One region of the Thermogymnomonas acidicola genome, then DNA from elsewhere that is predicted to be linked to it. Evidence: riboswitches for the same ligand, from Rfam matches in the RefSeq annotation. Region 1 holds a riboswitch; each other region holds the start of a gene.
What was found. A riboswitch is a leader RNA that binds a small molecule or an ion and turns the genes downstream of it on or off. The one in region 1 is predicted to bind thiamine pyrophosphate.
Positions count from the first base shown of each region.

Region 2: it holds a riboswitch for thiamine pyrophosphate, as region 1 does, so the genes downstream of both, IEW66_RS05385 (MFS transporter) here and IEW66_RS00275 (MFS transporter) in region 1, are expected to answer to the same signal.
Region 3: it holds a riboswitch for thiamine pyrophosphate, as region 1 does, so the genes downstream of both, IEW66_RS04275 (sulfide-dependent adenosine diphosphate thiazole synthase) here and IEW66_RS00275 (MFS transporter) in region 1, are expected to answer to the same signal.

Region 1 covers NZ_BMNY01000001.1:48,781-53,263, forward strand. Annotated here, with positions in the region: gene IEW66_RS00255 (B12-binding domain-containing radical SAM protein) at 1-165, opposite strand, end outside; gene amrS (AmmeMemoRadiSam system radical SAM enzyme) at 259-1,266, opposite strand; gene IEW66_RS00265 (MEMO1 family protein) at 1,359-2,165, opposite strand; gene amrA (AmmeMemoRadiSam system protein A) at 2,244-2,804, shown strand; TPP riboswitch at 2,853-2,958, shown strand; gene IEW66_RS00275 (MFS transporter) at 2,954-4,162, shown strand; gene IEW66_RS00280 (thiamine phosphate synthase) at 4,169-4,483, shown strand, end outside.
Region 2 covers NZ_BMNY01000001.1:1,044,448-1,048,930, reverse strand. Annotated here, with positions in the region: gene IEW66_RS05395 (beta-CASP ribonuclease aCPSF1) at 1-1,552, opposite strand, end outside; gene psmB (archaeal proteasome endopeptidase complex subunit beta) at 1,604-2,239, opposite strand; TPP riboswitch at 2,364-2,469, shown strand; gene IEW66_RS05385 (MFS transporter) at 2,526-3,764, shown strand; gene IEW66_RS05380 (CBS domain-containing protein) at 3,826-4,224, shown strand; gene IEW66_RS05375 (MFS transporter) at 4,230-4,483, shown strand, end outside.
Region 3 covers NZ_BMNY01000001.1:834,482-838,964, forward strand. Annotated here, with positions in the region: gene IEW66_RS04260 (nitrite/sulfite reductase) at 1-356, shown strand, start outside; gene IEW66_RS04265 (uroporphyrinogen-III C-methyltransferase) at 370-1,077, shown strand; gene IEW66_RS04270 (precorrin-2 dehydrogenase/sirohydrochlorin ferrochelatase family protein) at 1,052-1,687, shown strand; TPP riboswitch at 1,707-1,812, shown strand; gene IEW66_RS04275 (sulfide-dependent adenosine diphosphate thiazole synthase) at 1,833-2,630, shown strand; gene IEW66_RS04280 (hypothetical protein) at 2,632-2,820, shown strand; gene IEW66_RS04285 (aldehyde dehydrogenase family protein) at 2,956-4,329, shown strand; gene IEW66_RS04290 (homoserine dehydrogenase) at 4,334-4,483, opposite strand, start outside.

The sequences.
Region 1 (4,483 bases):
GTTGTCACCCTCCATGTCTATGATCTTGACCCTGGACCCGGGTATCCTGAGCACCTCCCCCGCCAGGTCAAGGAGGCCCAGGGGCGTTGGGAGAAAACCCCACTTGGTGAGGTAACCACTTCCGGTCTTGTTGGTAGGGCGGATGAAGACAGCCCTCACAGCCATAGGAATCCAGCTTCCGGGGATTTATAAACCTTGATCGGCCATTTTATTTCGGTGCCTTATAATTAATTAACTACCTAATTGTTGGCAAGACGCTCAGAGGACAAAAGGTATGCTGTATCCACAGTCCGGACACCTGGAGTCTGGAGTTAACCTGATCCTCAGGGTCCTCATCATATCCCTCTCCACGAGCAATGAGCCGCACCCGGGGCAGTAGGTATTCTGGAGCCTGTGCCCGGGCACGTTGCCTATGTAGACGTAGTGGAAGCCCATCGACTTCGCAAGCTCTGCGTGCCGTTCGAGCACCCCGACGGGTGTGTTAGGCAGGGACATTAAACGGTAGTCCGGGTGGAACCTCAGGAAGCTTATGGGCACATCCGGGCCGCATATGTCCATGATGCGCCCCAGCATGGCCCTGGCCTCATCGAGGCTATCCCCTATCCGTGGCACCACCAGGTCGGTGACCTCAACGTGTATTCCCCCCGCCAGCATCTCTGCGATGGTATCATAAATGAGGTCCACATCGAACACTGACATAACCTTCCTGTAGAACTCCTTCGAGGCATTACCCTTGAAGTCAACGGTTGCAGCGTCTAGGAAACCGGAAATGAAACCGACGCTCTCCCTGGTCTCGAAACCGTTCGTCACGAATATGTTGATCAGGCCCTCCCTCCTGGCCAGCACTCCCACGTCCCTGGCGAACTCGCTGAATATGGTGGGCTCGTTGTATGTATAGGCTATGCCGCCACATCCGTAACTGATCGCTTCACTCACTATGTCTTCCGGCCCCATGTCGTACCCTTCCGGCCTCCTCCTCTGGCTCAGCTCGAAGTTCTGGCAGAACTGGCATGCGAAGTCGCAGCCGGCAGTGCCTATTGAGAGTATCCTGTACCCAGGGTGCATGTGCAGAACGGGCTTCTTCTCGATGGGGTCTATCTGGACAGCCATGGGCCTTCCGTAGACGTTAAGGTAGAGCCTGCCCCCCATGTTCTGCCTGACACCGCAGAACCCTATCTGGCCGTCCGCGAGTGTGCAGTACCTCCTGCATGCCGTGCACCTTACCTTCCCGCCCACCTTCTCGTAGAGTACTGCCTCACCCTGCACATGTACACATGCAAGGGTGGGATAAAGCGTTATCCAGTTCTCCGCCAGAGGGACTGCGTGAAGACTGTTGCAGTGAGGACCCACGGCACGGATCAGAGGTATGCGACTACTGAGCCGTAACCGACCGTTGCGTTCATGTCACCGCTGGCCTCCCCAGAGGTGGAGTGGTGGAGCAGCTTCATCCTCCCACCCAGTTCCGCAGTGATGTGCATGAGCACCGCTATTGGGCCGTAGCCGCATGCCGTGACCCCCCTGGCCCTTAGCGTCCTGTAGAACCCCTCTATGTCCAGGTCGATTATTCTCTCAATGAGCTCCATGTCCTTCTTCACCACCACCTCGTGCGGCTCGTAGTGTGTGAAATCTGATGAGGCTATGAGCACCACATCCCTCCTGAGGGCGCTGATGGATCTGTAGAGCTCCTCCGATGCCTGCGGGCCCTGGTCTCCCATGGCCACAGGTACGAAGGAGAAGTCGTCACCGAAGAGGTACTGGAGGAAAGGTACCTGGACTTCTATTGAGTGCTCCATTGCGTGCGCAAGCTTGTCCGAGACTATGTTCCTCGACTTCGTGCACAGATCCCTGGCGAGGTCCTCGTCCACCCTTGCCCTCCCGAGCGGCGTGAGCCAGACGCCCTCAGGGTACACCGCGGAGTAGGACGGGTAGCCGTTGTGGTTCGGGCCGATTATCAGGAAGTCCCTGGACTGCGACCTGGAAAGTGCCCTGTAGGAATACATGGCGGTGAGGCCTGAGTATATGTATCCTGCGTGCGGTACGATGACACCTATGACCTTCCCCGGGATTTCCTCTGGCCTGGCACGCTTCTCGAAGCCTGCCAGCATGGATATGACCTGCTCCTCGTCGTTCGGGTAGAAAGTGCCGGCCACGGCGGGTACGCGCATCAATTTGTCATGGCTTGCACGTTTAAAGTGTTAATGCTCAACAGAAGATCGTAAATCCCCCTTGTCCATGATCGCGTGATGGAACTGGAACAGGCGATCATGAGGCCAGGCGTCCGTGAGGCGCTCAGGAAGCTGGCTGTGGAAGCCATAAGAGGGATATTCACAGGACAGGTGCCTGAGGTGCCCGAAGACCTAATCGGTCTGGATGAAAGGTGCGGTGCATTCGTCACCATAAAGGAGAACGGCATGCTCAGGGGCTGCATCGGTTTCTTGAGGAGCGATAAGAGCATCCCGCGGGCAGTCATGGAGAGCGCGAGGCTGTCCGCAACTGAAGACCCCAGGTTCCCGCCACTGACCGCGAGGGAGGTGGATAATATTGAAGTGGAGATAACGCTCCTGGGTGAGCCCTTTGAGCTGGACGTAAGTGACGGCATCAGGGGGAAGATAAGGATAGGCACACACGGCCTGATTGTGGAGAGGGGCCCCTACAGGGGCCTCCTGCTGCCCCAGGTTGCAACGGAGTTCGGTTTCGATGAGGAGCAGTTCCTTGAGGCCACGTGCGAGAAGGCTGGCCTGCCGCCAGGGGCGTGGAAGAAGCCCGGCACTAGGGTATATGCTTTTGAAGGCCTCGTCTTCTGAGGAGGGACCAAAAGGGACATATAACGGTGGGTGATGTTCAGACAGGATATAGGTCACCGGGGGAGCTCCGTAGGGGGCTGAGAGGACCCATTGGGGTCGACCCTTTGAACCTGATCCGGGTAATGCCGGCGTAGGGAGGTGTGTCATGTTTGCTGGAACATTACAGTGAGTTAAGGAAACACCTTGACAACAGCCCTTGGGAGAGGAAGCACACCCTCATGATCCTTTCCGTCGCTTCGTCGTTCTTCCTGTGGGGCGTCATACTGGCCATAGCGCCACTCGTCACAACATGGTACTTCATACCGCCCTCAGCAGACGAGTATATACTGATCGCATCGCCAGTTGGACTGCTGCTCGGGAACTACATAATGGGCCTCCTCTCAGACAGGTTCGGGAGGAAGCCCGCATATGTCCTCACCCTGGTTCCCACCGCGGTAGGCCTACTCCTCATAACCCTATCCTTCTCATGGTTGCCCATAGCGATCGGCATCTTCCTCTCTGAATTCGGAATAGGTGGGGACGAGACTGTATCCCTGTCCCTCATGGGCGAGATGCTCCCGCTGAGGCACAGGGGGAGGGCTATTGTGTCAATATCGAACATTGCAAACATCTCGATCACGCTCATCTCACTCCTGTTCCTGCTGCAGCCCAGGGTATCATCATCAGTCTTTGTGGAGAAGGAGATCTTCGGGGCCATGGTCGCGGTCTCCCTTGCAATAGCCATAGGAAGCAGGTTCTACCTCCCGGAGAGCGAGAGGTGGGCGTACCTGAACAGGAACGGTGAGGGAGAGAGACCCATGAACTGGCTGACCTTCGCCGCGCTGTCTCTCTTCGCCATCACGATAATAGTTGGGTTCCCGCTGACAGCACTGGTGATAGGGCCATTCCAGTTCCCGCAGTACACCGATACGTTCGAGTTCCTTGTAACCCTTGCAGAATCAGTGACGGGCGTTGTCTTTGGCCTCCTGCTGGCAGAGAGGATCAGCAGGAAGTCTGGCAGCCTCATCGCCTACACAGGCGGCTTCGTCTCCATCCTTTTAATAGTGCTTTTCCTCAGGTCACTCACCCTCGCACTCTTCCTGGTCATACTGGTCGTGAACGGGGTCTTCGGTGAGATCGGCTGGGCCGAGAGGGAAATGCTGGAACCGGAGAGCTTCTTCACACCCAGGAGGGGCAGGGCCATAGGGTACGTGAGAATGGTCGGATACGCTGTCTACGTAGTGACAATACCCCTGCTCGCGAGGGCAGGTGAGTTCGAGTACTTCGTGTTCACCTGTGCCATCTTCCTCCTCGGTTTCATTGGCGCTCTCCTCTACTTCCTGGGTGGCAGGGAAACGAGAGGCATTAGCCTGGAGTGATGTGATATGGGAAGGAGGCCTCTGCTCTACGCTGTCACGGAGGGTTTCAGTGGGGAAGGGTTCTTCAGGAAGGTAGCCGAGGCACTGGAAGGGGGCGTAGATATCCTGCAGTACCGCGATCTAGGGAAGCACGGAAGGCACGCTGAAATAGCGAGGAGGCTAAGGGCGATATGCAGTGACTTCGGGGTACCGCTGGCCATAGACGATGAGCCCTGGGTCGCAAGGCAGGCTGGTGCCGACATGCTGCACCTTGGGATAAGGAGCTTAACCAATACAGTATCCCTCTGGTGGTCCGAAGGGGAAGCACGGGACTGTTCCGGG
Region 2 (4,483 bases), 1.0 Mb from region 1:
CGCCGTTCATCATGCCTGACGTGGCGAGGACTATCTGGTTCTCGTCGCTGTCACATATATCCTCTCTCTGCTCCTTGGTCTCCACCCTCTTGAATATGGGCGAGAGGAACGGGTTCTCCTTCTTCACCATGATGCTCTCCCTGAGCGTCTTGTTCAGGTACTCCGGATATGCCGCATGGATCGCGGTTGCCTCCATTATCATGCCGTCCAGGTAAACAGGCGCGTTCTTGATCTTCCCGTTCCTCATGGCGTCCTCGAGCACAAGCATGACCTCCTGGCTCCTCCCCACTGCGAAGACAGGGATGAGCACGGAACCTCCCCGGTCGAATGTCCTGTTTATTATGTCGATGAGTGTGTTGGATGCCTCCTGCCTGGAGTGCTGGTAATCGTCCCTGCCAGCGTATGTGCTCTCCGTCATGAACGTCTCCACCCTGGGGAACCTGTTGTTTGCCGGGTTGAAGAGCCAGGTCCGCTCGAACTTCACATCTCCGCTAAGGACAACGTTGTAGAGCCCCTCGCCGATGTGCAGGTGCACGGAGGCGGAACCGAGTATGTGGCCCGCGTTGTAGAATGTGAGCCTCACGTCCCTTGTTATGTCGGTGGTCTCGTTGTACTTCAGTACTATGGTGTGCTTCAGCATCTCCCTTATGTGCTTCGACTCGTAGGGTGCCTTGTGGCCTTCCGCGTGTGCCACCTTTATGTAGTCCTGCTGCAGGAGAGCGGCAAGGTCCCTGGTCGGTGCGGTCATGTACACAGGGCCGTCGTAGCCGTACTTGAACAGGATGGGGAGCAGGCCGGAGTGGTCAAGGTGTGCGTGTGTGAGGACCACGGCATCCAGGGAGCTGAACGGCTGCACCTCCGGCACGTACAGGTACGGGGCGCCGGCCCACGGCTGCTCGTCTATTTCGTTGGTGTTGAGCATGCCGCAGTCCACCAGGATCTTTGAGTTGTTGGTCGAGACCAAGGTGGCGCTCCTTCCCACCTCCCTGTGGCCACCGAGGGCGGTTATCCTGACCCATGTCTCACCGGGCATGGTGGGCTGGTTCAGTTTTAGGCCAAGGTCATGGAGGAATTTCTTCCTCTCCGCCTTCACCTCACGCAGGAACTCCCTGACCTCCTTCACAGTTCTGGAATACATTGGTGGGGCCCTGACAACCCTGGGGGACCACTTGGTCTTCTCCTTTATCCTGCTGATCACGTCCGAGCTCCTGGACGTTATTATGGAAGGTTCGTCTGCTTCTATTATCACCTCTCCCGTGTCAGGCTCGAAGTAGATGTCCTGTATCCCGGCCTCGGCGGGTACTATGTTCCTTATTGTCTCCTCAGCCTCCTTCTCCGGCTCCATGATCGACGGGTCGGGCCGTATCATCACGCGCCTCCTGAGCTCCTGGGCTATCTGCCTTGCTATGTCATCCCTCCTGGAGAAGAGGTCTATGTTCTTCGTGTAGACTACAATGGTTGGGCCCTCGTAATCGATTTCCGTTATCTGGTTGTCTGGGAGCAGCTTGTCAAACAACGCCTTTGCCTCTGAAACGTAATCCCTAAAAGCCATCGCATACACACCCGCGGAAATGAAATGGATATGATGTTACGTTGATTAAAATCAGAGAGGAAGCTTTAGCTTCCTTATGATCTCCATTACCTCGTCCTCGGGCACTGCCCTGAAGCCGTTCTTCTTGTCTATGACGGCCACGTCTATCATGCCCCCCGAGGCCGAGTCCCTCTGCTTTGCAGCAGTGATGCCCCGTACCACCATCTCGATGGCATCGTCCACGGGCATGTCCTTCCTGAAGTCCCTCTCGAGGACACCGTAGACGAAAGGTGAGCCGGAGCCTGTGCTCACGTAAACGTCCTCCACTGCACCCCCGGCAGCGTCCACGGAGAAGAGGTGGGGTGCCTTGTCATACCCACCGACAAGGAGCTGCACCATGTAAGGGTAGAACTTGGACTGGTTCAGTATGTTTGATAGCAGCGTGGCGGCAGCCTCTATTGGCATGCTCACCCGCCTCTGTAACCTATATAGTTCCAGCTCTGCTTTCATGTACCTGACCAGGACCTGGGCATCACCCACCAGGCCCGCTATTGTCATGGCGGCATGGGTGTCTATCTGGTGAAGCTTTTTACCGTCCTTGTGCACTATGAAGTGATCCATCGTCACCCTTCTCTCCGTTGCCATCACAACGGCGTCCTTGACAACTACACCTACTGTAGTTGTTCCTGTCTGTAGAGTCTGCTCCATAATAACCACGCTCTGTAAAACCCCACACATAGATTTTTACATCCTATTAAACCCTTTTTGTGCTCCATTCATGCCGCTGAAGGGCTTGCGGCGATGGCAAAGGTTATACCGTTCATATCCATATAACCCCGTTCGGGGGAGCTCCGTAGGGGGCTGAGAGGACCCATTGGGGTCGACCCTTTGAACCTGATCCGGGTAATGCCGGCGTAGGGAGAGTGATCGTATTGATGGAAAAGGGTTACGGAAATGGTATTTGGAGAGCTGCCCCCCGAGAGGGGGTGTTTTTGTGCAGCTGAGCAGCAGGCAGAAGGCTCTTCTCGTGTCGTCTTCAGCGAGCTACACGTTCTGGGGCATCGTGGCAACCATTGGCCCGCTGGCAGCATCTGGCTCAATAGTCGGGCATGTCACGGGAGCGCTCAAGGTCTTCCTCCTCCTAATCGGCCCGATCTTCGCGCCCATAGGGAACTTCACGATGGGCTTCCTTGCAGATATGTTCGGCAGGAAGAGGGTCTTCGTGGTCACAATGCTCTCCTACACAATCGGGATAATCATAGTGGCTGCGAGCTCAACGGTCTGGAGCCTGGTGCCTGGCCTCATGCTTGCGCAGTTCGGAGTGGGCGGAGAGGAGAGCCCGTCCCTGTCACTGATAGCTGAGGACTCGCCTGTCTCAAAGAGGGCCAAGTACCTCACACTGGTGGCCAACTTCAGCAACATAGGCAGCGCCCTTATATCGGGACTGTTCCTCATAACCTCGTCCTCACTCTTCGACCGCCTCATGCTCCTGGGGTCCTCGCTCGCTATGGTCGGTGTCATGGTCTACTCGAGGCTCAGCATACCGGAGTCATACAGGTGGCTATCGTCCGTGGGCAGGGAGAGGGACGCGAGTGAGGAGAAGGCACACCTTTCGATAGACGAAGAAGGGACGAAGGCACAGAGGATGGGTGTTCCGTTCATATACGCCACACTTGTTCTCATAGGCATATCCCAGTACCTTACTTTCGGCCTCATGGCATACGTCATAGGCCCGTACGAGTTCCCGTCCACGGCAGTTGACAACGAGATAATATTCGTGGCACTCCTGGGAGCATCGGTTGCAGGCTTTGCCGCGGCACCCCTCATTAACAGGGAGAGGAAGTCATATACACTCTACTCTTACCTGGCGGGGGTTGTATCGATGGTGGCCATATTCCTAACAGTCCCCTACCTCCATGACATGGACCTGTTCCTTCCGCTGCTCTTCGTTAACATGGCCACCAGCGAGTTCGGCTGGGCCTCGAGGACTACGCTTGAGCCGGAACTCTTCCCGACCAGGGTGAGGGCAAGGTCGATAGGGATGGTGAGGCTAGCCCCCATGATCGCTTATGCCATATTCACCTACGCTACATCATCCCTCAACCTTGGGCAGTTCATACTCGTTAACCTCATCCTCTGGGCCATAGGCCTGGCCGGTGCAGCGATCTGGTACTTCTTCGGATACGAAACGAGAGGCATAGACATAGACTACGGTGCAGGACAGGCACAGTAAGCAATATCCTTATTATTTTTATAATGATACATTTTCTATGGTTCTCTATGCCAGAGACATCATGAAGAAGTACACGACCATGCTGCCGGGAGATATAACCGCGCTCGAGGCTGCAAAGATTATGGCGAACGATCACGTCGGTTTCGCTATCGTCCACCAGAACGGTGAGCTGAAAGGCATAGTCACCGAGTGGGATTATGTCAGCAAGGTGGTCGCGAAGGAGCTCGACCCATCAAAGGTCAAGCTCAGCGAGATCATGACACAGGGTGTCATATCTGCCACCCCTGACACGCCAACGGATAAGATAACGCAGATAATGAGCGCCAACAACATAAGGAGGCTCCCCATCGTTGAGAACGGGAAGCTTGTCGGGGTCATAACTTCCCGCGACATCCTGAGGATATTCAGGGACTACATGGATAACCTGTCAGAGATAATCAGCAGGTTCGGCACCTTCTGACCGGTATGGAATACAGAGGCTGGGTACTGGCGATAACCAGCATGGGTACTTTCCTTGCTGTGGTCAACTCCACCTCCCTGCTGGTTGCCCTGCCGACGGTGATGATCAGCCTCCACACCACCTTCTTCGTTGCGGTCTGGATACTCCTCATATATTCCCTTGTGCTCACGGTGCTCTCGCCTTTTCTCGGCAGGGAAGCGGACCTGGTGGGCAGGAAGAGGATCTACTCCACGGGCTACATACTGTTCTTCGCAGGCTC
Region 3 (4,483 bases), 790 kb from region 1:
GGAAGGCCATAGGCTGGATAGGCACGGGCAGGGACCGGTACATGCTCAAGCTGGGCGGAACCTCTGACGGCTCCGGCCTAGGCATGCCCCTCATCGATGGAGAGGGAAAGTTCTATCTCCAGATGGTCCCAGTGCATAGGCTCGCGGACTGCACCGCGGCGCTGATAGACCTTTACCTGGGCAACTCAGACGGGAAAGAGGACCCTGGCAGGTTCTTCAGCAGGGTTGGAAGCCAGTTCATAATCGACGCGCTGCGCAGGGACCCGAGGACTTCTGACCTGATGGTGCCGGTGGAGATGCCGGAGAGGCTGGAGGGTTACCTGTTCTACAGGGAAGCGCTCAGGAGGGAGGCATGAGGGTATGGGCCGTGTGTACATTGTTGGCGCTGGGCCAGGTGACCCTGGACTCCTGACCATCAGGGCGGCCAGGGCGATAGCTTCCTCCAGTTACATTGTCTACGACAGGCTGATCAGCAGGGAGATAAGGGAAACTTTTCCGGCAGCCGCTAAATGTGTCTGCGTGGATGAACTGGGGTTCATGGAATCCCTAGCATCGATGGTGGATTGGTCACGCTCCGGCACGGTGTGCAGGGTCAAGGCCGGTGACCCATTCATGTTCGGCAGGGGTTGGGAGGAGGTCGAGTACCTGCACAGGAGTGGCGTGGAGTACGAGGTCATACCCGGCGTCTCATCTGTGAACGGTGCTGCGTGCTCCTCCATGATACCGCTGACCTACAGGGGGCTCTCCTCTTCGTTCGCTGTGACCACAGCCGTAACCTCCGGGGGCAGGGGTGCTGACCTGAGGCGCTTTGGCAGTTTCGATGGCACCCTGGTGGTCCTGATGTCAGGCAAGTCAGTGGCCAGGGTCTCCAGGGATCTCATGGATGGCGGCATGGACCCAGGCATGCCTGCGGCTGTGATCACGAGGGGCACTGAACCAGGCCAGGAGGTGCACCGTGGAACCCTGCGCACATTTGCCTCTACCGACCGCGAATATCCCTCGCCTTCAATGTTGGTTGTGGGCCCAACGGTATCTCTCTGGGGGTCACTGAATGGCGTACCTGCCACTGATGCTTGATGTCGGAGGTAGAAGGGCCGTCGTGTTCGGCCTCAACGCACTGACTGCACAGAGGATCAGGCAGCTGCTTGATGCCGGTGCAGTGGTGGACCTCTATGTGCCCGGAGTGGAAGGCGTGGGCTCTGTGGTTGAGGACGTAAGGGGGGCTGTTAGGGGCGCGGCCATCGTCGTTGTGCACACCGGCAGGGCTGACCTGGACAGGGCCATAGCAGTGGTGTGCAGGGAGAAGGGGATACCGTGCAACACCGTGGACAGCCTGGACGGCAGTGTGGTATTCCCGGCGGTGTCCAGGCACGGAAACCTCACCGTTTCGGTATCGACTGATGGCCTTGTTCCATCCCTATCCGTCCACATCAGGGACAGGATCGACAGTGAGGTGCAGGTGGCATCGAGGGCCCTGCCTGTCCTCGCCTTCACAAGGGAAAGGATCAGGGAGATGGGCCTCAATACCAGGCCTCTGATGCGTGACATCCTCTCGGACAGCCGGTTCTGGGCCATGGTCGAGGCGGGGCGCCTGGAAGATGCCAGGGAGTTCTGCATGGAGAGGGTCAGGCAGGTGCTACATGAACGTGGGAAAGGGAGCGCCCCTTGCCATGTTGGGCAAAGTTAATATGCCGTCTGGAAAATCAGCATGTGACCGGGGGCGCTTCGAAAGAGGCTGAGAGGCCGCATGCGGCCGACCCTTTGAACCTGATCCGGGTAATACCGGCGGAGGGAGTGTCTTTTGGAGCTGTTCCAGGTCAGGAGACTGTGGAATGGTGGAAAGAGAGGACATAGTGGAAGTGGATGAGGCACTGATAAGCCAGTGCATCCTTGAGGAGAGTTTGGAGTTCCTGAGGGACATAATAACTACCGACCTTGTAATCGTAGGTGCTGGGCCCTCAGGGCTCACGGCGTCCATCTATGCCTCCAGGGCAGGCCTGAAGACGGTGCTCATAGAGAGGAGGCTGAGTTTCGGCGGGGGCATGGGTGGCGGAGCCATGCACCTGCCAACACTGGTCATAGAAGAGCCGGCCACGGAGATACTGGACGATATAGGCTGCAGGTACAAAAGGCGAGGGGAGGGCGTGGCCACAGTAGACTCGTCTGAACTTATGATCAGGCTGGCCAACGCGGCCATAGACGCTGGCGTGCGGTTCCTTCACGGTGTCACAGTCGATGACATAGTGTTCAGGGAGGACGGTCCCAGGGTTGCGGGCGTTGCAATAGAGTGGACAGCATCGCAGATGGCCTCGCTGCACACCGATCCCCTGTTCCTGAAAACATCAGCGGTTCTGGACGCAACGGGCCATGATGCAGAGATAGTGTCTGTGGCCTCAAGGAAGGTGCCGGAGCTCAACATACTGCCAGTGGGTGAGAAGTCTGCAAGTTCTTCGTCATCCGAGAGGCAGGTGGTGGAGAAGACTGGCAGGGTGGCACCGGGCCTATACTGTGCTGGCATGGCAGTGTCTGAGGTCCATGGCCTCCCTAGAATGGGGCCCATATTCGGTGCGATGCTCCTCTCCGGCCGCAAGGCCGCCAGGATAATAATCAGGGACCTGAGGGGTGAGTGAGTTGCCCTTCCGCATTGATGTACAGAGGAACGGCGTTGTCAGGTGCGAGAAGTGCGGCCGCACGGTGCCGAACGACAGGGCGATCTTCATAAGGACCTGCTGCAACAACAAGCCCAAGGCCTTCTGCAGCATGCAGTGCTACAGGGTCTGGGCCTCTGCGTGGCTCAGGAGGCAGGAGCAGATAGCCTGAACCCGTGGTTCCCTCATTTTTTAAGGCAAGCAGCGGGGCGCCGGTGCCTGCAAGGGTTTACCGCTTCCCCGGCACCCGTGAGGAATATGTATACACAAAAGTAGATAGGCTTAAACACCGATAATCCCCACAGACATGGTCACTGTTAGAAACAAGTACACCGGTGAGGAGATAGCAGAAATAGAGGACACTGACCTGGCCGGGGCGGAGGAGGCCCTGAGGGTAGCGGTGAGAGCCTTCAGGGAAGTCTCATCGATGCCAGCGTACAGGAGGAGGGACTGCCTCTACTCCGTGTCAGAATACCTGAGGTCCAGGGAGGTGGAGTTCGCCAGGACAATATCAATGGAGGCAGGGAAGCCCATCAGGTACGCCAGGAAGGAGGTCAGGAGGGCTGAGTTCACAATACGCTCATCGGGCGACGAGGCCATGAGGATACACGGCGAGACCGTGCCATTCGACGTGGAGCCGAGGGGCGAGGGCAGGTTCGCCTACTTCGTCAGGGTGCCCATCGGCCCTGTCCTATCCATCACACCTTTCAACGACCCGCTGAACCTTGTTGCGCACAAGGTGGGCCCCGCCCTGGCAGCCGGCAACTCCATAATAAACAAGCCAACTACCCTGGCACCCCTATCCTCCATCAGGCTGCAGGAGGCCTTCGGGCAGTCCGGGTTTCCGGATGGGGCCTTCCAGAACGTCATAGCCGGTGGCTCATCCAATGCGGTGAAGTTCCTGCTCGGGAGCAGCGAGATCAAGAAGGTCACTTTCACCGGTGGGATCGAGGCAGCGAGGTCGCTCGTGAGGGCCGGGGGGATCAAGAAGTACTCCATGGAGCTGGGGAGCAACTCCCCCGTCATAGTGTTCGATGGGTCGGCATGGAGGGAGCACCTGGACGACATAGTGGACGCAGCCTTCGAGTCCCAGGGCCAGAACTGCATCCACGCACAGAGGCTCCTCGTTGAGGAGAGCATAGCGGACGAATTCACCGACGCTCTGGTCGAGAGGGCCATGGGGCTGAGGGTTGGAGATCCCCTCGATGAGGACACGGACATAGGGCCCATGATAACCGAGGGCGAGGCAAGGAGGGTTGAGGAGTGGGTCATGGAGGCGGAGAAGATGGGCGCGCAGGCCCTCACCGGCGGGAGAAGGGAAGGGGCCATATACATGCCGACAGTGCTTGTTGACGTCCCGAGGGAGGCCAGGGTGTGGAGAGACGAGGTATTCGGGCCTGTCACCGTTGTGGAGAGGTTCAGGGACGCTGATGAAGCGGTGGGCCTTGCCAATTCAGTACCGTACGGCCTCCAGGCTGGAGTTTTCACCTCTGACCTGGGCACGGCCATGAGGTTGGTCGAGAGGCTCGAATACGGCGCAGTGCTGATAAACGACACGTCAGACTTCAGGGTCGACACGATGCCATTCGGGGGCATGAAGATGAGTGGCATAGGCAGGGAGGGCGTGAGGTTCGCTGTTGAGGAGATGACCGAGATAAAGCTTGCAATATTCAGGAAGTGAACAATCACTCTGACCTGGATATGCTGACAAGGTCGGTGAGTGCTGCCTGAGCAGTCTCGATCTTGCCGGCCCCAGGCCCCATGCTGTATATCTTCCCGAGCGTGTCGGTCTCGATCTCAATGGCGTTCATCACGCCCTTCACGTGCCTGAGGAC